2 regions of the Dermacoccus nishinomiyaensis genome follow, and region 2 is predicted to be linked to the other one. Evidence: predicted binding sites of a transcription regulator. Region 2 holds the regulator's gene; the other holds the start of a gene.
The links. The regulator LexA, encoded in region 2, represses DNA repair genes until DNA is damaged. The targets are predictions, from matches to a motif close to TCGAACANNTGTTCGA.
Positions count from the first base shown of each region.

Region 1 (10,278 bases), 520 kb from region 2:
CTCGCGGCCCTCGTCGAGGTCGCTCGTCAGCGTGCCGCGGCCGCGGCGGGCGCGCACGACTGACGCTCGTTCAGCCCCGAATGGGGTCGTCCGGCACGCGAACGAGCGCGTCGGGGCGCGGTGGGTGCGCCGCGAACCAGGCGTCCTCCTGCAACTCCCACGCGAGCCAGTAGGGCACGAACGTCTCGCCGTCGCGCTCCAGCGCGCGCCGCTTGCGTGTCTCGCGCTCGGCCTCCAGCCACAGGGCGGCGTGGGCGAGCGACCGTCCGACCCAGGTCGCGCCGACGCCTTCGACGATGAGCGGACGATCGGGTGTGATTGTGACGCGTCCTCGCGCCGCCGTGCCCGGCCAGTGGGTCGGCAGGTAGGTGCTCGCGTTGTGGCGTGACCACTGCTCGGCGATGTGACGGGCCCGCACGAGCCCCGCCGACAGCCCGTCCCAGTCGCGGTACAGATCGTCGAGGTGGACGATCTGGGCGTCCACGTGACGATCGTGCAGAGCGCCGGCGAGCTGCGTCTTGCCCGAGCCGGAGCGGCCGTCGATCGTGACGAGCCAGCGCGGGCGCGTCATCCGCGCCTCGACGTGCGCGAGGGCGTCGTCGTGTTCGACGTGCGGCACGCACGCGAGGGCGGCGGCCTCGGGACGCACGGGGGCCGAGAGCGAGCCGGCGCGTGCGTCATCCACGGATCAAACCTATCGGCGCTGCGTCGCCGTGGCCTCTAATCTGGTGCCATGACTGTTGCCGTGCGTGTCATCCCGTGCCTCGACGTCGACGCCGGCCGCGTCGTCAAGGGCGTCAACTTCGAGAACCTGCGCGACGCGGGCGACCCCGTCGAGCTCGCCGCGAAGTACGGCGCCCAGGGCGCCGACGAGTTGACGTTCCTCGACGTGACGGCGAGCTCCTCGGATCGTTCGACGACGTACGACGTCGTCTCGCGCACCGCGGAGCAGGTCTTCATCCCGCTGACGGTCGGGGGAGGCGTGCGCACGGTCGACGACGTCGACCGGTTGCTGCGCGCCGGCGCCGACAAGGTCGGCATCAACACGGGCGCCATCGCTCGCCCCGCGGTCATCGGGGAGATCGCCGACCGGTTCGGCGCGCAGGTGCTCGTCCTGTCGGCCGACGTGCGCCGCGTCGATGGCCACTACGTCGTGACGACGCACGGTGGGCGTCGCGCGAGCGACCTCGACGCCGTCGAATGGTGTGCTCGCGCGGAGGCGCTGGGCGCCGGGGAGATTCTGCTCAACTCGATGGACGCCGACGGCACGAAGGCCGGCTTCGACCTCGACCTCGTCGACGCCGTGCGCCGCGAGGTCAGCGTCCCGCTCATCGCGAGCGGCGGCGCGGGCGCCGTCGAGCACTTCGAGCCGGCCGTCGCGCACGGCGCTGACGCGGTGCTCGCCGCGTCGGTGTTCCACTACGGCGAGCTGACGATCGGTGACGTCAAGGGTGCCCTTGCGGCGGCGGGGCACCCGGTGCGCTGACGCTCCGTCGTGCGCTGACGCTCAGATGCCGCGCGGTTCAGCGACGAACCGGTTGATGTCGTCGGGCTCGCCCTCGAACTCGACGAAGCTCATCCGCCCGGCCAGGTGCAGCAGCACCTCGCTCGGCTGGCCGGCGACGATGAACTCGCCGATCGGCTCCGACGGCGAGTTGAGCGCCAGCGGCGCGTGCCCCGGGCACAGCGCCGCGACGCGCATCGCCGAGCGGCGCAGCGTCATCCGTGCGGCCGTGGGCAATGCGTCGTAGAGCGCGTTCTGCAGGTCGGCGCCCAGCACGCGGACGCCGTCCTGGTCGGCGGCCGGCAGCTGAGCGCGCAGGATGTCCTCGTGGTGGATGAAGTACTCCTGCAGGTTCGCGTGCGCATCGACGGCGGGGATGCGGAACGGCGAGAACTCGTGCGGACCCTTGCGCACCATGTCGACGAGATCCTCGAACGGGCGCAACGCGTAGCGCTCCCGGGTGCGTTCGGACGCGTCGCGCACCTGGGGCACGAGGATACCGAGGGCCTCCGGGCGGCGCTCACGCATCGCGAGGTGTGCCATGAGATCCCTGACATTCCAGCCGACGCACAGCGTCGGCGCGTCCGGGCCGAGGCGCAGGGCGGTGTCGCACAGGGCATGACGTTCGGCTTGGGCATACTTGCGCATGCCGCAATGTTGTCACCTGCGCGAATGCGCGAGCAAAGGAACCCCACGTGACCTCAGCCGACCTGGCCCCTGACGCCTCACCTGTGCGCGTGGCCGCCGCCGGCGCCCGCGAGCAGTGGCGAGCGTTCACGCCCGCCGTCATCGGCGCGACGGCATACGGCATCCTCACCGTCCTCACCGCCCGCGTCATCGGCCACCTCGTCGCGGACGTCGTCACGCCGGCGGTGCGCGATCGTCACCTGGACGGTGCGATGGTCTGGCAGATCGTGTGGCAGCTCGGCGGCGTCGTCGCGCTCAACGCGGCCGCCGTCATCCTGCGCCGCATCGCGGCGGGCGTGGCGTACAACAACCTCATCGCCTCGACGCGGCGGCAGGTGACGCGCGCCTACCAGCTACTGCCCATGCGCTGGCACCTCGCGCACCCGTCGGGTCAGCTGCTGTCGCACGCGAACTCGGACGTCGAGGCGATCTGGAACATCTTCCAGCCGCTGCCGATGGCGCTCGGCGTCGCCGTCATGCTGGCGTTCGGGTTCGTCTCGATCTTCCTCGTCGACGTGTGGCTCGGCGTCGTCGCGCTCGTCGTGTTCCCGCTGCTGATCGTCATCAACTACTGGTTCCAGGTCGTCATGCGCGCCCGCGTGGAAGCGTCGCAGGCCGCGCGAGCGCGCGTCAGCGCCGTCGCGGACGAGAGCTTCGACGGCGCACTCGTCGTCAAGGCGCTCGGGCGAGCGGACGCGGAGGTGTCCCGGTTCGGTGACGCCGCGGGCGAGCTGCGCGACGCCAACGTCAGGCTCGGACGTACCGAGGGCATCTTCGACCCGATGACGAACGCGCTGCCGACGATCGGTTCGCTGCTCGTGGTCCTCGTCGGCGCCGAGCGGGTCGCGTCAGGCGCGATCACGGCGGCCGACGTCGTCGAGGTGGCGTACCTGTTCAACCTGCTCGCATGGCCGGTGCGTGCGTTCGGCTGGATCCTGTTCAGCCTGCCGCAGGTCGCGATCGGGTGGAAGCGCGTCAAGCCGATCCTCGACGAGGCGGGCTCGACAGTGGTGCCCGCCCGCACGCTGGAGCTACCCGGTGGGCCGATCGCCGTCGACGTCGAGCACGTGACGTTCCGTCACGACGCGCGGCCGGCGGCGGGGGCTGATGCTGAGGGCGAGTCGGAGGACGGTGCCGACGTGGCCGAGGGCCTTCAGGAGCGGCGCGCAGCGTTGACCGACGTGACGCTGCGCGTGCCCGCGGGCGGATCGCTCGCCGTCGTCGGGGCGACGGGTGCCGGCAAGACGACGCTCGCTCAGGTCATCGCGGGGCTGACGACGCCCGATTCGGGCAGCGTGCTCTATGACGGCGTGCCCGCCGCGCATGCCGTGGCACGCGAGGAGCGGGTGGCGCTCGCGACGCAGGAGGCGTTCGTGTTCAACGAGTCGACGCGTGAGAACGTCGCGCTGGGGCGCGCCGGTGTGGATGCGGGGGCTATCGATGCGGCGCTCGGTGTCGCGCACGCCAAGGGGTTCGTCGCGGCGCTGCCGGAGGGGGAGGACACGTCGCTCGGCGAGCGCGGATCGCGGCTCTCTGGCGGTCAGCGTCAGCGCGTGGCGCTCGCGCGCGTGCTCGCGGGACGCCCCGGGCTCGTCGTGCTCGACGATGCGACGAGTGCCATCGACCCCGCGGTCGAAGGGCAGATCCTCACGTCCCTCGAGGAGGCGACGGACGGCTGCACAAGCGTCATCATCGCGCACCGCCGCTCGAGCATCCTGCTCGCCGACGAGGTCGCGTTCCTCGACGCCGGGCGCGTCGTCGCTCAAGGCACGCACGAAGAACTCATGGCGACGCAGCCGGCTTATGCGCTGTTGCTCACGGCGTACGAGACGCAGGACTCTTCAGCGTCCGGGGACGAGTCTGAGGGCGGGGGCCAAGGCGACTCAGACCGCGGCGCATCGGACGGGGCGACATCGGCTCCGCCTCATGCGGGGTCGGACGAGGCGCCCGCGGGGCAGGGGATCGCAGGGCAGACGGGGGTGTTCCACGAATCGGGTGAAGCGGACGAACGCGGCGCGTTGGGAGCCATGACCGCGGCACCCGAAGCGTCGGTCGTCGATGCCGTCCGCGAGGAAGGCGAGGCGCGATGAAGCGGCGCTCGACAGCCGCCACGGAGACAGCCGCCACGGCGCAGGCGGCGGGCGCGACTCCCGTCGTCAGTGATCGCGGCACCCTTCGGCGCGGCCTGCAGCTCGCACCCGAGATGACGCGTGGGCTCGGGTGGACCCTGCTGCTCGCTCTCGTCGCGACGACGAGCAACGTCATCGTCCCCATGACGATCCAGCGCGCGATCGATGACGGCATCCTCGCGCCGGGCGGCATCGACCTCGGTGTCGTGCGCTGGACGTGTGCGCTCGCGGTGGTCGGCGTCGTCGTCGCCGGGCTGTGCTCGTACGTGATGAACGTGCGGCTGTTCAAGGCGTCGGAGGCGGGTCTCGCGACGTTGCGCGTCAAGGCGTTCGCGCACGTGCATGCGCTGTCGACGTTGACGCTCAACGCATCGCGGCGCGGTTCGATGGTCTCGCGCGTGACGAGTGACGTCGACCAGATCTCGATGTTCGTGCAGCGCGGCGGCATGATGCTCATCGTCTCGATCGGGCAGTTGCTCGTCGCGACGGCCCTGATGCTGTGGTACTCGCCGCTGCTGACGGCCGTCGTGTGGGCGACGTTCGTGCCGCTCGTGTTCCTGCTGCGGCACTTCCAGCGCGTCGTCGGGCGGGCGTACGGCGTCGTGCGTGAGCGCGTCGCGGACATGCTCAGTGCGATCTCGGAGTCGGTCGCGGGTGCCGCGACTGTGCGGTTGTTCGGGGTGCAGGAGCGCACGCAGGCGCGCATGGACGAGACGATCGAACGTCAGCGTCGTGCGGCCATCAGCGCGCAGATCCGCGCGGTCGGTGCGTTCGTGTCCGGGCAGGGCATCTCGGGGCTCGCGCTCGTCCTCGTGCTCGCCGTCGGCGCGTGGCAGGGGGCGCACGGGCGGATGAGCGTCGGTGAGATCACGGCGTTCGTGTTCCTGACGAACCTGTTCACGCAGCCGGTGCAGACGGCGACGGAGGTGCTCAACGACCTGCAGAACGCGCTCGCCGGGTGGCGTCGCATCATCGAGGTGCTCGACACGCCACTCGAGGTCGAGCCGCCCACCGAGCCGGTGACGTTGCCGCGAGGGCCCGTCGGGGTCGAATTCAATGACGTGACGTTCGCGTATCGCGCGGGCGACAAGCCCGCTATCGTCGGGCTGACGGCGTCGGTGGCCGCAGGTCGTCGTGTCGCCGTCGTCGGTGAGACCGGTTCGGGCAAGAGCACGCTCGCGAAGTTGCTGACACGACTCGTCGATCCGTCCGACGGTGTCGTGCGTCTCGGAGCCGTCGATCTGCGCGACCTCGACGACGCGTCGCTACGCGCGTCCGTCGCGTACCTGCCGCAGGAAGGGTTCTTGTTCGACGGCACGATCGCCGACAACGTGCGCTTCGCGCGCCCCGACCTGTCGAATGAGGACGTCGCCGCCGCGTTCGACGCCATCGGCTGCGGCGCGTGGTTGGCGGGGCAGCCCGCCGGAGTACAGACGCAGGTCGGCGCTCGCGGCGGGCGGTTGAGTGCGGGGGAGCGGCAGCTCGTGGCGCTCGCGCGCACGTACGTCGCGGGCCCTGACGTGCTCGTGCTCGACGAGGCGACCTCCAGCGTCGATCCCACGACGGACGTCGCCGTGGGTCGAGCGCTCGATCAGTTGATGACCGGCCGCACGAGCGTCGTCATCGCGCACCGCCTCGCGAGCGCCGAGAGTGCCGACGAGGTGTGGGTCATGGACGCAGGGCGCCTCGTGCAGCGAGGCCCGCACACGGCGCTCGTCGCCGCCGGCGGGCCCTATGCGCGCCTGCACGCCGGCTGGGTGGCGTCGCACGCGCATTGACGTCTGGGCCATGGCAATCTGTCCCGAGTGGCCCGAGCGCCGGGCGCCCGATGGCGGGTAACACGGAGGCAGGTTGCTACTCGCCATCGCGTGAGTTACCCGCCATCCTGCTCGGCGCTCGCTGATTCGTCATCGCCTCGGCTCGTCGCCGAGTTGCCTCCCGGAAGGTGGTCCGCCGGCAGGGAGCGTCGGTCGAAGTCCGACGTGAGCCACCTCTCGAGTGATTCGTCGGGGAAGGTTGGCGGTGACCGGCCGGTGACGGCGGGGTCTGCCGTGGCGGAGGTGATCCGGTCGAGGCGGAAAACGCGCCAGTCGCGACGGTGCAGGTCATGGCGGAGGAGGTACCAGCGGCCCTCGCGGATGAAGCAGATGAGCGGTTGCACCTGTCGATCGCAGACACGGCCGTCGCCGTCGGAATGGCGAAGTGCACGATGCCACGTTGGGCGGCTGTCGACGAGCAGACCGTGCAGGCGCGCGTCGACAGGCTCGAGCCCACTCGTCAGCACGTTGGTCGCCGTCGCGGTCGCGACGGCTCGTCGACGCAGCGACCCCGGCAGCAGGCGTTCGAGCTTGGCGCGCACGACTGTGGCGTCCGTCGCCCCGGGGCTGTCTCCTTCGAGACCTGCCCCCTCGAGCACGAGCAGGGCCGTGACGAGGGTGGACACCTCGTCGGCGTCGAGTACGAGGGGCGGGATCGTGACGCCCGAGTCCAGGCGGTAGCCGCCGCCGGGACCGGGCGTGACCGCACGCTGTAACCGAGGCTGCGCAAGCTAGCGACACCGCGTCGGACGGATCGCGGCCCCGTGGCAAGACGCATGGCGAGATCAGCCACGGAGCACCATCGGCCCGTCTGGAGCAGACCCAACGATTCGAGGGTACGCGACGAAGGACTCGTGACGGGCTTGTGGGACATGCGTTCATTGTCGTGCGAGATGAGGACCGGAACCGTCTGCATCTGGTCCTAGCGTCATTCCACGAGGGCGCGGGCACACCGCCGCTCAGGAAAGGGTGATCGATGCGCATCGCCATCACGACACCCAATGGAAACGTGGGTCGCCACCTGATTCGTATGCTCGTCCGAGTCGGGGTACGGCCCGTGCTCTTGGCACGGCATCCCGCGCAGATCGCGCGGGAACTGCGCCCCCTCGTCGACATCGTCGAGGCGGATTCGCTGGACCGCGACGAGGTCGTCGCCGCGACTCGCGGGATTGATGCCGTGTACTGGGTGAATCCGAGCCCGATGACCGCTGATCCGCTCGCTGAGCATGCTCGGGCGAGCGAGGCAATCGTGGGTGCCGTCCGCGCGAACGGCATCAGGCGCGTCGTGTTCCACAGCAGCGTGGGGGCAGAGAAGCGCCACTGTGTGGGAGGGATCGACGGCCTTGCCGCGACGGAGTTGTCGCTCGACGCGCTCGACGTCGACGTCACGCACCTGCGGTGCGGTTATTTCTTCTCCAACCTCACCCGGCACCTGGCGGCGATCCGCCAGGGCGAAACCGACACGGTGCTCCGGGTTGATCACGCATTCAGCTGGGTGGCGCCGCGTGACGTCGCCGAGATGGCGGCACTCTGCCTCCTTGACGAGGGGTGGCAGGCGCGTCATGTCCGAGCGGTTCACGGGTCGCGGGATCTCTCGTGGCGCGACGTCACGCGCATTCTCTTCGACCACGTGGGAAATGCGGTGGCGGCGCGCCAGATCAGCGATGCGGCGTGATGTCCCGCTACCTGGGGCCGGGCTCGCCCGTGGTCTCGCGCAGGCGTTACTGGGGATGAGCACCGGAATCCGCGATGATTTCCGTCCCGAGCAGGGGCGGACCCCCGCCACCACGACGCCGACGCAGCTCGCGGGCTGGGTGTACGACGAGCTGCTGCCGATCATGGGTGCGTGACGATCGGGTTGGGCAGTCGCGTTTGAGGATCAGCTTTGGAAGCGCCGCCGGCGCCCGCGCGGGCGTGGTCAGTGAGAGCCGGCTCAATGGATCTTTCATGTGACGGAGCCTACCCCTATTCGAACATGTGTGCGATAATTGGGTCATGGAAACGCTAGAGATGACGGACGCGGCGAACATCGTCGCGCGTCTCTCTGAGCTGCCCGGTGAGGCTGTCCTGGCCGTTTGGGGCGAGCTGACGACGCGGGTCGCAGAGGAGGTTCTCACCGATCCGGCATCGCTCGTTCCGCTCACCGATGGAGGCGCGAGCCTGGACGGTCGGTTGGACGCCCTGATGAGTCACCGTCGCCACCTTGAACGCGCTGCGGCGCTCACACAACGTGTTGCACGCAGCGCCGAAGCGGTCACGCACATGCTGGCCTCCGAACACCATGACAGTGTGCGTCGCCACGACGTCCTCAGCGGCGAGGCGATGGGTGAGGGCGCGTCCGACGATTCTCGGGCCTACGACGTCGAGGCCGGCGAGTTCGCGGCCTCAGCGCTCGGCGGCGCACTCGGGCTGACGGCGCCCGCCGCCCGGGCGATGGCGGCGGGGGCTTCGACGCTGCGTGCGCGCCATCCCGGCCTGCTGGCGGCCTCGGCACGCGGAGACGGCTCCGTGCGGGTGGCGGCGATGCTGGCGGGGGAGCTCGCGCACCTCGAGGCGGACGCTGCGCGCTCCGTGGCACAGATGCTCATCGACAGCGGAGATCATCGACGCGCTCACCAGGCGGCGCGGCAGGCGTGCCGCAAGACCCTGCGTCGGCTCGGTCTCACTCGCCCTGCCGACGAGGTCGAGGTGGAGTCGACGCGCGGGGTGTGGTTCGAGCCGCACCTCGAGTTCGAGTCGCTGTGCACGATGACAGCCGTTCTCGACACCTACGACGCCACGGCCATCCAGGCCGTGATGGAGGAACGTGCGCGGCGCCTGCAGGAGAACTCTGCCCCCGGCGCTCGGCTTTTCGTCGGCGCAGCGCGGGCTGACGCGCTCACCGACCTCATCCTCGAGAACTGCACCGTGACGGCCACGCTGAACCTGCAGGTGCCGATCATCGCGCGACCTCCCGACCCGTCGAGATCCGCCGTCGCGGGGCTCCTCGACCCGCCGAGATCCACGGGCGTCCCGGACGCGGAGGACGTGTCCGACCTGCTTGACGCGAGGGTCCCTCGGCCCGCCATTGGAGTGCCGCCGGGTCATTCCCCGGCGTCGCCCGCAACGTCGTCGATGGTCCTGGGTGCCTGTGGCGTGCGCGGCGTCGGTGTTCTTTCTGCTGGCGTCGTCGCCCGCCTCGCCGCTACGGCTGGTGTGGGATTCACGGCGACGCTCGCGTCGCACCACGGGTGTGGTCGCATCACGACGCTGGCCACCACGACGGCTGCTCACCGCCCAAGTGTCGGCATCGCCAAGCTCGTGCGGGAGCGCGACGGCGTGTGCCGCTTCCCGTTCTGCGAAACGGCCGCCTCGCGGTGCGACCTCGACCACGTCATGCCGTTCGACCAGGGCGGGCCGACGAGCGCGACCAACCTGCAGGCGCTGTGTCGTCACCATCACCGCGCCAAGACCCACGGGGGCTTCCGCGTGAGGATGACGCCCGACGGCGTCTGCACGTGGCTGTCGCCCTCCGGTGCCCGCTGGGTCACCGAACCCGGCGGCATCACACACGCCGACGCCGTTCGCGCCGCCTGACGGCCCTCGCGGCCCTGCGGCCCCGGCTGCCTGCCGAACCCTGATCTCACGTGCTCCGCGCTCTCGGTGCGCCGCCGCTCAATCCTGGTCTGGCGAGGTCTGTGCCCGCTACCTACTGCTCGAACCTGGTCTGACGGCGCAGTCATTCCCCGGCCACAACCCGCGGCCCATTTCATGTCCCGGGCGCGTTCACTTTCCCGGGCGCAGCATCATCGACACGGCGGCACCACGCACGCCGGCGCCACACCTGTTCGCGCGGCCTGACGACTCGGTGACGCCCGCCTCCACCTCGCCAGTCGTGTCGGCGACACCGCGTCCGAACCCTCGCTCGGATGCCTGGGTGAGATCACGCTGAGGGAGAACTCCACCCGTTCATGCGACGTCAGCGTGGGATAAGGCCGCGCTGGATCCCCGCCGTCATCCGCCGTGCGCGGGTGCGGGGTCAGGCGCAGCTGCGTCCCCGTCGCGATCCGCGATGCGCGGGAGCGTGAGGTCAGGCGGCGTTGGGGCCCGCAGTGATCCGCGAGGTGCCAGCGCGAGACACCGCGACGGGTTGTCAGGGCCA
Region 1 covers NZ_UFXX01000001.1:223,334-233,611, forward strand. Annotated here, with positions in the region: gene DYE07_RS01245 (PH domain-containing protein) at 1-63, shown strand, start outside; gene DYE07_RS01250 (nucleoside/nucleotide kinase family protein) at 71-685, opposite strand; gene hisF (imidazole glycerol phosphate synthase subunit HisF) at 734-1,486, shown strand; gene DYE07_RS01260 (TIGR03085 family metal-binding protein) at 1,508-2,152, opposite strand; gene DYE07_RS01265 (ABC transporter ATP-binding protein) at 2,200-4,281, shown strand; gene DYE07_RS01270 (ABC transporter ATP-binding protein) at 4,278-6,098, shown strand; gene DYE07_RS01275 (helix-turn-helix transcriptional regulator) at 6,194-6,763, opposite strand; gene DYE07_RS01280 (SDR family oxidoreductase) at 7,114-7,812, shown strand; gene DYE07_RS01290 (HNH endonuclease signature motif containing protein) at 8,133-9,713, shown strand.
Region 1: DYE07_RS01290 (HNH endonuclease signature motif containing protein) is a predicted target of LexA. The motif match lies at 8,107-8,122, and genes of this name have one in related genera.

Region 2 (10,278 bases):
CATCTGACCCTCGATGTTGACGCCGTGCTCGGCGAGGATGCCGTTCATGCGCGCCAGCGCACCCGGCACGTTCTTGTGGAAATGCACGATGCGGTGCTGACCCGGGCGCTCGGGCAGGTTGAGCGACGGGAGGTTGACGTTGAGCGTCGTCGAACCACGCTGGACGTAGTCGCGCAGCTTCGCGGCGACGAACCGTCCGATGTCCTCCTGCGCCTCCTCCGTCGAGCCGCCGATGTGCGGCGTCAGCACGACGTTGGGGATGCCCTGCAACGGTGAGTCGAACGGATCGCCCTTCTTCTTGGGCTCGGTCGGGAACACGTCGACCGCCGCACCGGCGATGTGACCGGATTCGAGATGCGTCTTGAGCGCGTCGTAGTCGACGACGAAGCCGCGCGAGAGGTTGAGGAACAACGAGCGCGGGCGCATCGCGGCGAACTGCTCGGCGCCGAAGAAACCGGCGTTGCCGGAGCGCCCGTCGACGTGCAGCGTGATGACCTCGGCGATCGACAGCAGCTCCTCGAGCGACGAGCAGCGTGTCGCGTTGCCGAGGGCGAGCTTGTCGTCGGTGTCGTAGAAGTAGACCTGCAGGCCGAGCATCTCCCCGACGACCGACAGCTGCGAGCCGATGTTGCCGTACCCGACGATGCCAAGCTTGCGGCCGCGGATCTCGTGGCTGCCCTTCGCGTCCTTGTGCCACACCCCGTCGTGCAGCGCGCGGTCCTTCTCGCTGAGGCGGCGCGCCATCATGATGATCTCGGCGATGGCAAGTTCAACGACCGAGCGCGTGTTGGAGAACGGTGCGTTGAACACGACGATGCCCCGCCCCGCGGCGTGCGCGAGGTCGATCTGGTTCGTGCCGATGCAGAAGGCCCCGATCGCCTGCAGGTCGGGCGCATTGTCGAGCACGCGCGCGCTCACCTCGGTCTTGGAGCGGATGCCGAGCAGGTCGACGCCCTGCAGCGCCTCGATCAGCTCGTCCTCGTCCATCGCGCCGATGCGCATGTCGACCTCGAAGCCGGCCTCGCGCAGCAGCGCCTCCCCCAGGGGGTGCACGTTCTCGAGCAGCAGTGCCTTCACGGCCGGTTCCTTTCGCTGGCGGTGACGACGACCTGACGCGTCGCTCACATCATGAGACTTCATCGAGGCGATCGCAGGACGATCCATCTCAGCGGGCAAGACGGCAGGCGCCGTCGATGACTCTCGTCACCGGCGACGCCTGCCTTCATGCCTCAGCGAAGCATCAGCTGCAGCCGGAGGTGCTTCCGCAGCCCTCGCACACGTAGCAGCTACCGGCCGGACGCATCTTCGTCCCGCACGTCATGCACATCGGCGCATCCGCGGCGTGACCCTGGAACTTCTCGAGCAGCTCGGTGGAGCTGTGGATCTCGTTGCTCACCTCACGGGCCGAGGCTGCACCCGAGCCCGAGATGACCTCGTCGGCATGCTCCTCCTCCGACGTCGTCGGAGCTGCCGGCGCAGTGGTACCCGCGCGCTCCTGACGGGCCGGGGCGGCCGTCTGCGAGTTCGACTCCGCGTCGAAGCTCTCGTCGTCGCCCTCGCTCGGAGCGTAGGAACCCGTCTCGAGCTGACGCGCACGCTCGGCCGCGGTGTGGATGCCCATGAACGAGCGCGTGTCGAAGTCGAGGTAGTCGAGCGCCAGGCGGCGGAAGACGTAGTCCATGATCGACTGCGCCATGCGCACGTCGGCGTCGTCCGTCATACCGGCCGGCTCGAAGCGCAGGTTCGTGAACTTCTCGACGAACGTCTCGAGTGGCACGCCGTACTGCAGGCCGATGGAGACCGCGATCGAGAACGCGTCCATGACACCGGCGAGCGTCGAACCCTGCTTGCCGAACTTGAGGAACAGCTCGCCGAGGTCACCGTTCTCGTACGTGCCGGCGGTGAGGTAGCCCTCCGCGCCGCCAACGGCGAACGACGTCGTCTGCGACGAGCGACGCTTCGGCAGACGCTTGCGGACCGGACGGTACTCGATGACCTTCTCCGCAGCCGCGGTCTCGGTGCTGGTCGCGGCGGGCTCGGACTTCTTCTCCGCCTTGCCGTCGGACAGCGGCTGGCCGACCTTGCAGTTGTCGCGGTAGACCGCGATGGCCTTGAGGCCGAGCTTCCAGCCCTCGAGGTGCACCTCGGCGATGTCGTCGACGCTCGCGGTCTCGGGCAGGTTGACCGTCTTCGAGATGGCGCCCGACAGGAACGGCTGGCAGGCGGCCATCATGCGCACGTGGCCCATCGGCGAGATGGCGCGCGCACCCATGGCGCAGTCGAAGATCTCGTAGTGCTCGGGCTTGAGACCGGGCGCGTCGATGACGTGGCCCTTCTCGGCGATGTGCTCGACGATCGCCTCGATCTGCTCGTCCTGGTAACCCAGCTTCTTCAGCGCACGCGGGATCGTCTGGTTGACGATCTGCATCGAACCGCCACCGACGAGCTTCTTGAACTTGACGAGCGAGAAGTCGGGCTCGATACCCGTCGTGTCGCAGTCCATCATGAAGCCGATCGTGCCGGTCGGGGCGAGGACGGAGGCCTGCGCGTTACGGAAGCCGTTCTTCTCGCCGAGCGTGACGACGTCGGCCCAGGCCTTCGTGGCGAGGGCGTGGATGTCGCTCGCCATCGCACCCATGTCCTTGTGCGACGACAGCTCGTCGTTGGCCGCGCGGTGCTTGCGCATGACGCGGTTGTGCGCCTGGCTGTTCTGGGCGTAGCCGGCGTAGGGGCCGACGACGGCCGCCATCTCCGCGGAGCGCTTGTAGGCGGCACCCGTGAGCAGCGAGGTGATCGAGGCCGCCAGGGCGCGGCCACCGTCGGAGTCGTAACCGTGGCCCGTCGCCATGAGCAGTGCACCGAGGTTGGCGTACCCGATGCCGAGCTGGCGGTAGTCGACGGTCGTCTTGCCGATCGACTCGGTCGGGAAGTCGGCGAAGCAGATCGAGATGTCCATCGCCGTGATGACGAGTTCGACGACCTTGGCGAACGTCGCCGCGTCGAACGTGTCGTCTTCCTTGAGGAACTTCAGCAGGTTGAGCGAGGCGAGGTTGCAGCTCGAGTTGTCGAGCGACATGTACTCCGAGCACGGGTTCGACGCCGTGATACGGCCCGTCTCGGGGTTCGTGTGCCACGCGTTGATCGTGTCGTCGTACTGCACGCCCGGGTCGGCGCACTCCCACGCGGCCTTGTTGATCTTGTCGAACAGCTCACGCGCATCGACGGTCTCGATGACCTCACCGGTGTCGCGGGCGCGCAGACCGAAGCTGCCGCCGTCGACGACCGCCTGCATGAACTCGTCGTTAACACGAACCGAGTTGTTGGCGTTCTGGTACTGCACGGAGACGATGTCGCGGCCACCGAGGTCCATGTCGAACCCGGCGTCACGCAGCGCGCGGATCTTGTCCTCCTCGCGCGCCTTCGTCTCGATGAACTCCTCGATGTCGGGGTGGTCGACGTCGAGGACGACCATCTTGGCCGCTCGACGCGTCGCGCCACCGGACTTGATCGTGCCGGCCGAGGCGTCGGCGCCGCGCATGAAGGAGACCGGGCCGGATGCGGTGCCGCCCGAGGAGAGCAGCTCCTTGGAGGAGCGGATGCGGGAGAGGTTGAGACCGGCGCCCGAACCACCCTTGAAGATGAAGCCCTCCTCCTTGTACCAGTTGAGGATCGAATCCATCGAGTCCTCGACCGACAGGATGAAGCACGCGCTGACCTGCTGCGGGCTCGCGGTACCGACGTTGAACCAGACGGGCGAGTTGAACGAGAACACCTGGTGCAGCAGGGCGTAGGTGAGCTCGTGCTCGAAGATCTCCGCGTCCTCGTCGGTAGCGAAGTAGCCGTTGTCGCGCCCGGCCTTGGCATAGGTCAGCACGACGCGGTCGATGAGCTGCTTGAGGGAGCTTTCACGCGCGTCGGTGCCGACGGCGCCACGGAAGTACTTGGTCGTGACGATGGTGGAGGCGTTGAGCGACCAGAAGTCGGGGAACTCGACACCCGACTGCTCGAAGATCGTCTCGCCCGTCTTCCAGTTCTGCTGGAGGACGTCCCGCTTCTCCCAGGTGACCTCATCGTACGGGTGCACGCCGGGCGTGGTGAAAATGCGTTCGATCGTGACGCCGCCGGTGCGGCGTCCCGTCTTGGCGCGGGCCTTCGTCGTCTCGGTCATGACCGTGAGCCTCCTGGCAGGTGGGGTGAGCTGGTACGTGAGGGTGATCTGGGGGGCGCGCCCTCGGCAGGCGCGCGGGGTCAGGACGCCGAGGCGGCGTACTGACGCAACTCGCTGACCGCCGTCTCGAAGTCCTCGAGCGATTCGAAGGCCTGGTAGACGGAGGCGAAGCGCAGATACGCGACGTGGTCGAGTTCGCGCAGGGGCCCGAGGATCTCGATGCCCACGTCATGGGCGTCGATCTCGGCGGCGCCCTTCGAGCGAATGGACTCCTCCACCTGCTGGGCGAGAACGGCCAACTGGTCGTCGGTGACCGGGCGGCCCTGGCACGCCTTGCGAACCCCGGACATCACCTTGTCGCGCGAGAACGGCTCGCTGACCCCGGAACGCTTGACGACCGTGAGACTTGCGGTCTCCATCGTCGAGAACCGCTTGCCGCAGTTCGGGCACTGACGGCGCCGCTTGATGCAGGTGCCGTCCTCGCTCGAGCGCGAATCGACGACGCGGGAGTCGGTGTTGCGGCAGAACGGACAGTGCACGTCAAACCTTCCGACGGGGCTGGGAACACTCGGGACGGCGGCGCTCCACCCCGGGATTCCGGCCTCAGAGCGCAGATGCACATCAGCGGAGGAGAATCAACATCTAGGGGGAAGCGGGGGCCAAAGCCCCACATGTAGAGATATTAGGCCCCTGAGACCCGACGCGCAACAGCACCGAGGCCGCGTCTACTCGCCCTGCGCAACCTCGCGACGACCCCCGCCACTCGTGCGCCGCGGAATCCTGCGCCAGCCGGGGGAGGCGACTCACGCCCCCTCGAACCCCCGAACCCGACGATGGCGATCGTCACACTTCACGGTGCGGGGATGATCACCTTCTGGCCGGCCTGCACCTGCGACGAGCCGAGGTTGCTCTCGTGCTCGATCGCGACAACCGCCTGGTCGTTGCGCACGCCCGGCATCTCACGCGCCGCGATCTGCGAAAGCGTCTCCCCCGCGCGAACGGTGACCTCGTGCCGCTGCGTACCGTCGACACCGCTCGCCATCGCCCGGCCCGCGAGGATGGCACCCGCCACGACGACGAGAGCCACGCACACGGCCGTGAAGCGACGACGGGCGAAACGAACGCTCTGAGAGTTCGTGACGACCTGCACCGCGCCACCCGTGGGCACGAGGTGGAGGTGTGAGCGGGATGCCGCAGCGTCGACCCGCGCCACGCGGCGCACGTCGACACCCGAACCCAGCACGGGCTCACGTCGAACTGCAGTACTCGAAGCAACCATCGAAACCACTCCTTCTCTCGGGACACCCCCGAGGCGCCGCCACACCGTCACCGGTGCGGCTTCCTCACGCGACACGGTCAGCCCGGAGGGACCGATCGAACACGCGTGCGATAGAACAACTGTACGACACCCGAACGTGCTTTCGAACGGGGCGCACGGATTTCTTCGTACACATTTTTGAAAACTGTGTGCGACACCGCGTACTGTGGGTGATGTCAGATACACAAGCACCGCGCACCGACAACCCCGTCATGGCGGGCATTTCCGCCCCGCCGGAGGGTGCACGTGTCGCCACCGCGACCACCGACGTGCGACGAGGACCAGGAGGGGTCACACCATGGGTGACGTTCATTCGATGCAGGAGCGCACGCCGGGCAAGCTGACGCCACGCCAGCACAAGGTGCTCACCGTGATCCGACGTTCCGTCGACGAGCGCGGCTACCCCCCGAGCCTGCGTGAGATCGGCGAGGCCGTCGGTCTGACGAGCCCGAGTTCGGTGGCCCATCAGCTCGCCGCACTCGAGCGCAAGGGATACCTGCGCCGCGACCCGAACCGCCCGCGCGCCATGGAGGTCGTCTCCCCGGACTCGGGTGCGGCGACCCGCGGCTACCGCGGCAACGCCGTGTCTGCGCTATCCGAGTCGCAGCACGACGAGACGGGCTCGGGCGACGAGCGACCCACGCCGTCATACGTGCCGGTCGTCGGCCGCATCGCGGCCGGTGGCCCGATCCTCGCCGAGCAGGCCGTCGAGGACGTCTTCCCGCTACCGCGTCAGATCGTCGGTGACGGCGAGCTGTTCCTGCTGCGCGTCGTCGGCGACTCGATGATCGATGCGGCCATCTGCGAGGGCGACTGGGTCGTCGTGCGACGCCAGGCCGACGCCGCCAACGGGGAGATCGTCGCGGCACTGCTCGACTCGGAGGCCACGGTCAAGACGCTGCGCCGCAGCGAGGGCAAGACGTGGCTCATGCCCGCGAACGAGGCCTACTCCCCGATCGACGGCGACCACGCGAGCATCATGGGCAAGGTCACGGCCGTCCTGCGCAGCATCTGAGGCGCTGGCCCCGCCGCGCGGATCGGTCCAGCGTGTGGTTGCAACTCGACTCTCAGCCCCTTCTGCGCCCCGACGTTCGACGCCGAGACGTCAGGACGTCGCGAGGTCGAGCCCCAGCGCGTCGCACACGGCGGTGAGGGTCGGGCCGAGGGGTTCGCGCACGACGAGGTCGACCCGCTCCTCGCCACGCATCGCGCCGAGCCCGACGAGGGCGACCGGCTTCTGCTGCTTGAGGGCGGCGAGCACGAACCGGTAACCCGACATCACCTTGAGCGAACTGCCGAGCACGAGCACGCCCCGGCAGCGTTCCACTGCCCGCATCTGCGCCTCCACGACCTCAGGAGCGACGGACTCACCGAACATGACGACGTCCGGCTTCACCGTCGTGGCCTTGCAGCGCAGGCACGCCGGCACGATGACACCGCGCTCCAGCTCGACCGCGACGTCCGCGTCGCCGTCGGCGAGCAGGCGCGCCTGCGTCGGCAGCTGGGGGTTGAGTTCGCGCAGGCGTACCTGGAAGCCACGGCGCCCTTCCCGCGTCCCGCACGCGACGCAGACGACGTGCTCGAGCGACCCATGCAGCTCGGTGACGTCGCGGGCACCGGCACGCGCATGAAGGCCGTCGACGTTCTGCGTCACGAGGTGATCGACGAGGCCGCCACCCTGCAGTCGCGCCAGCGCGACGTGCCCGACGTTGGGTTCCGCCGCGTCGAAGATCTCCCAGCCGACGGCACTGCGCGCCCAGTACCGTTGACGCGCCTCGTGGGTGGCGAGGAACTGTTGGTATGTCATGGGAACCGTGCGGCGCGTGCCGTCGGGGCGCCGGTAGTCGGGGATGCCGGATTCGGTCGAGATGCCCGCGCCGGTGAGGACGAAGAGCCCTCCCGCGCGCACGAAATCGGTCAGTTCCGCGACGCCGCTCATCGTCCTGCCCCTCCCATAGGTCTGCGTTCGATTGTCTCAACAATGGATAAGAGCACGTTATTCTTGGTGCATGATCGATGCAGCCGGGCTCCGCGTCATGAAGGCGATCAGCGACGAGGGCAGCTTCACCGCCGCCGCTGCCGCTCTCGGCTATTCTCAGCCGGCCGTGTCGCAGATGGTGCGCCGTCTCGAGGAGAAGACCGGGACGGCTCTCGTGGAGCGCCTCGGCCGCTCGGTGCGGCTGACGGAGGCCGGGCAGGTGCTGGCGCGCACGGCGACGCCCGTCCTCAGTGCCCTCGAGGCCGCCGAGGGTGAGGTCGCCGCCATCGCGGGGTTGCGCGCCGGGCGGGTGCGCCTCATGGCGTTCCCGTCGGCATCGTCAACGCTCGTCCCGCGCGCCCTCGCACTCGTCAAGGAGCGGTTCCCAGACGTCAAGGTCAGCTTCGCCGAGGCCGAACCCCCGGAATCCCTGGCGAGCCTGCGTGCCGGCGATTGCGACGTCGCCGTGGCGTTCACGTACGACGACGCGGACCCGCTCCCCGCAGGCGAGGACCTGGACCCGTTCCTCACCCGCGGGCTCCTGCACGACGACGTGCGTCTCGCCGTCCCGCGCGATCACCCCCTCGCCGCAGCCGAGAGCGTCCGCATGGAGGAGCTCAGCGACGCCTCGTGGATCGCGGGGTGCCCCCGATGCCGTGGCCACCTCGTCAGCCTCGCCCAGGGCGCCGGTTACGCGCCCGACGTCGCGTTCGAGACGGAGGACTATGTCACCGTTCTCGGCCTCGTCGCGGAGGGCCTCGGCGTCGCGCTCATTCCCGAGCTGATCCTGCGCTCCACGTCGCATCCGGACGTCGTGACGTTGCCGCTGCTGCCGTCGAGCCGGCGCTGCGTGTTCGCCGTGACGACACCCGACCTGCAGCGGGTCCCCGCCGTCACCGCCACCCTCGAAGCCCTCGCCGACGCGGCAGCACGAGTGCCGAGCGCGCAGCACGCTCATCGCTGAGCCTGCAGGCTGATCGAGCCACCCGTCGCGAGGGCGTCCACGTCACCCTGCGTGTCGGTACGCCAAACCCGCGCGTCGTGCCGGGCCAACAGTTCGAGCGTCTTCTTCGTCGGGTGGCCGTAGTCGTTGCCGGCGCCCACCCCGATCACGGCCTGACGCGCGGCCGCCGCCTCGTAGAGGCGCTCGTTCTGGTTGGAGCTACCGTGGTGCGCCACCTTGACGAGGTCGAACGCGCGTCGCCGGGCGCTCTGACGCACCTGTTCGATCACCGCGGCCTGCGCCTCACGTTCGCAATCGCCCAGCATGAGCGCGTGATACGCGGGCGCCGATACGTCGAGCACGAGTGAGGCGTTGTTCTGCACCGACCCCTCCGTCATGACGCGGCGCGGCCACAGCACCTCGATCGTCACCTCGCCGATGACGAGGCGTTGTCCCGGTGCGAGCGCCCCGAGCGAAGCCCGAGGCTGTTCGAGCGCTGCTTGCACCGAACCCAACGCGCCCTGCTCGCCGCGCGATCGTGACGACGCCGCTGTACCGCGGCCTTTGAGTCCCTCGCTCTCCTGAGCGCCCTCCATGACCCACGTTCCGAGGACCGCCACCGGAGCGTCGGAAGCACGCAAGACCTCAGCCAGTCCGCCCACGTGGTCGGCGTGGAAGTGGGTGAGGATGACGGCGTCGAGCGTCGTGATGCCGTGGCGCTCGAGGCATTGCGCGGGATGGCCGTCGGCAGGCCCCACGTCGATCATGACGGCGCGCGTCGCCCCGGTGCGCACGAGCGCGGCATCCCCCTGACCCACCGCGCACTGCGCATAGACCCACGCGGGCGGTGCGGCCGACTCCCCCGGCAACGGCGCGAGCACAGCCGCCAGGAGCGCCCCCGCGACCCCGAGCGCGACGAGACCGAAGCGACCGGTGAAGACGATGGCCCGCCACGCGCACAGGAGCACGGCCACGACGACAATGGCGAGCACGACTCCGGCCAGCCCCGGGAGCCAGGGCACCGAGCCGCCGGGGACGGCGTCAGCGAGGCGGGCCACTGCGCAGATCACCCAGGTGGGCAGCCCCGGCAACCACACGAGCCACCCTGCGAGCGTCGGAGCGATGACGGCGACGGTCGACACGATCATGCCACCGAGCGTCGCCGGCGCGACGAATGGCTCGGCCGCGACGTTCGCGGGGATCGAGACCCACGACACCGACGAATTGAGGGCGACGAGCACCGGCAGGCACAGCGCCTGCGCGGCGAGCGGGACGCAGGTGATCTCGACCATCCCGTCGACGAACCGGCCGCGCCGCGAACCGAGCTTCGTGAGCAGGGCCTGCGACCAGCGTCGCGCGAACAGAACGAGCCCGAGCGTCGCCAGCGCCGACAAGGCGAAGCCGACGCTGACGGCAAGCCACGGATCCCACACCAACAATCCGACGATGGCTGCCGCGAGCGCCGGGCAGGCGGCGCGTTCGCGTCCCCACGACGTGCCGAGCACTCCCACGGCACCCATCGCGGCCGCGCGCACCACGCTCGGTTCGGGTCGGCACAGGACGACGTACGCGGCGAGCGCGACGAGAGCCAGGGCCACCCGCACCCGACGTGACGTGCGCGACCACCCCAACAACCACATCGTCGCGACGAGGACGACCGTCACGTTCGAACCGCTCACGGCGTTGAGGTGCGACATGCCGGTGGCGTTCATCGCGTCCGTCAGGTCGTCCGGTAGATGGGCCGTGTCGCCCACGACGAGCGCGGGCAACAGGCCGGCGGGGTCGTCCGGCAACTGCGACGAGGCGCCGACGAGCCCGGCCCGAACAGGTTCGAGTGTCGTCACCACCCAGGGCGGAGCGCCGACGACGTC
Region 2 covers NZ_UFXX01000001.1:741,157-751,434, forward strand. Annotated here, with positions in the region: gene serA (phosphoglycerate dehydrogenase) at 1-1,077, opposite strand, end outside; gene DYE07_RS03555 (vitamin B12-dependent ribonucleotide reductase) at 1,241-4,168, opposite strand; gene nrdR (transcriptional regulator NrdR) at 4,249-4,707, opposite strand; gene DYE07_RS03565 (LysM peptidoglycan-binding domain-containing protein) at 5,019-5,447, opposite strand; gene lexA (transcriptional repressor LexA) at 5,785-6,501, shown strand; gene DYE07_RS03575 (Sir2 family NAD-dependent protein deacetylase) at 6,592-7,425, opposite strand; gene DYE07_RS03580 (LysR family transcriptional regulator) at 7,496-8,428, shown strand; gene DYE07_RS03585 (ComEC/Rec2 family competence protein) at 8,419-10,278, opposite strand, start outside.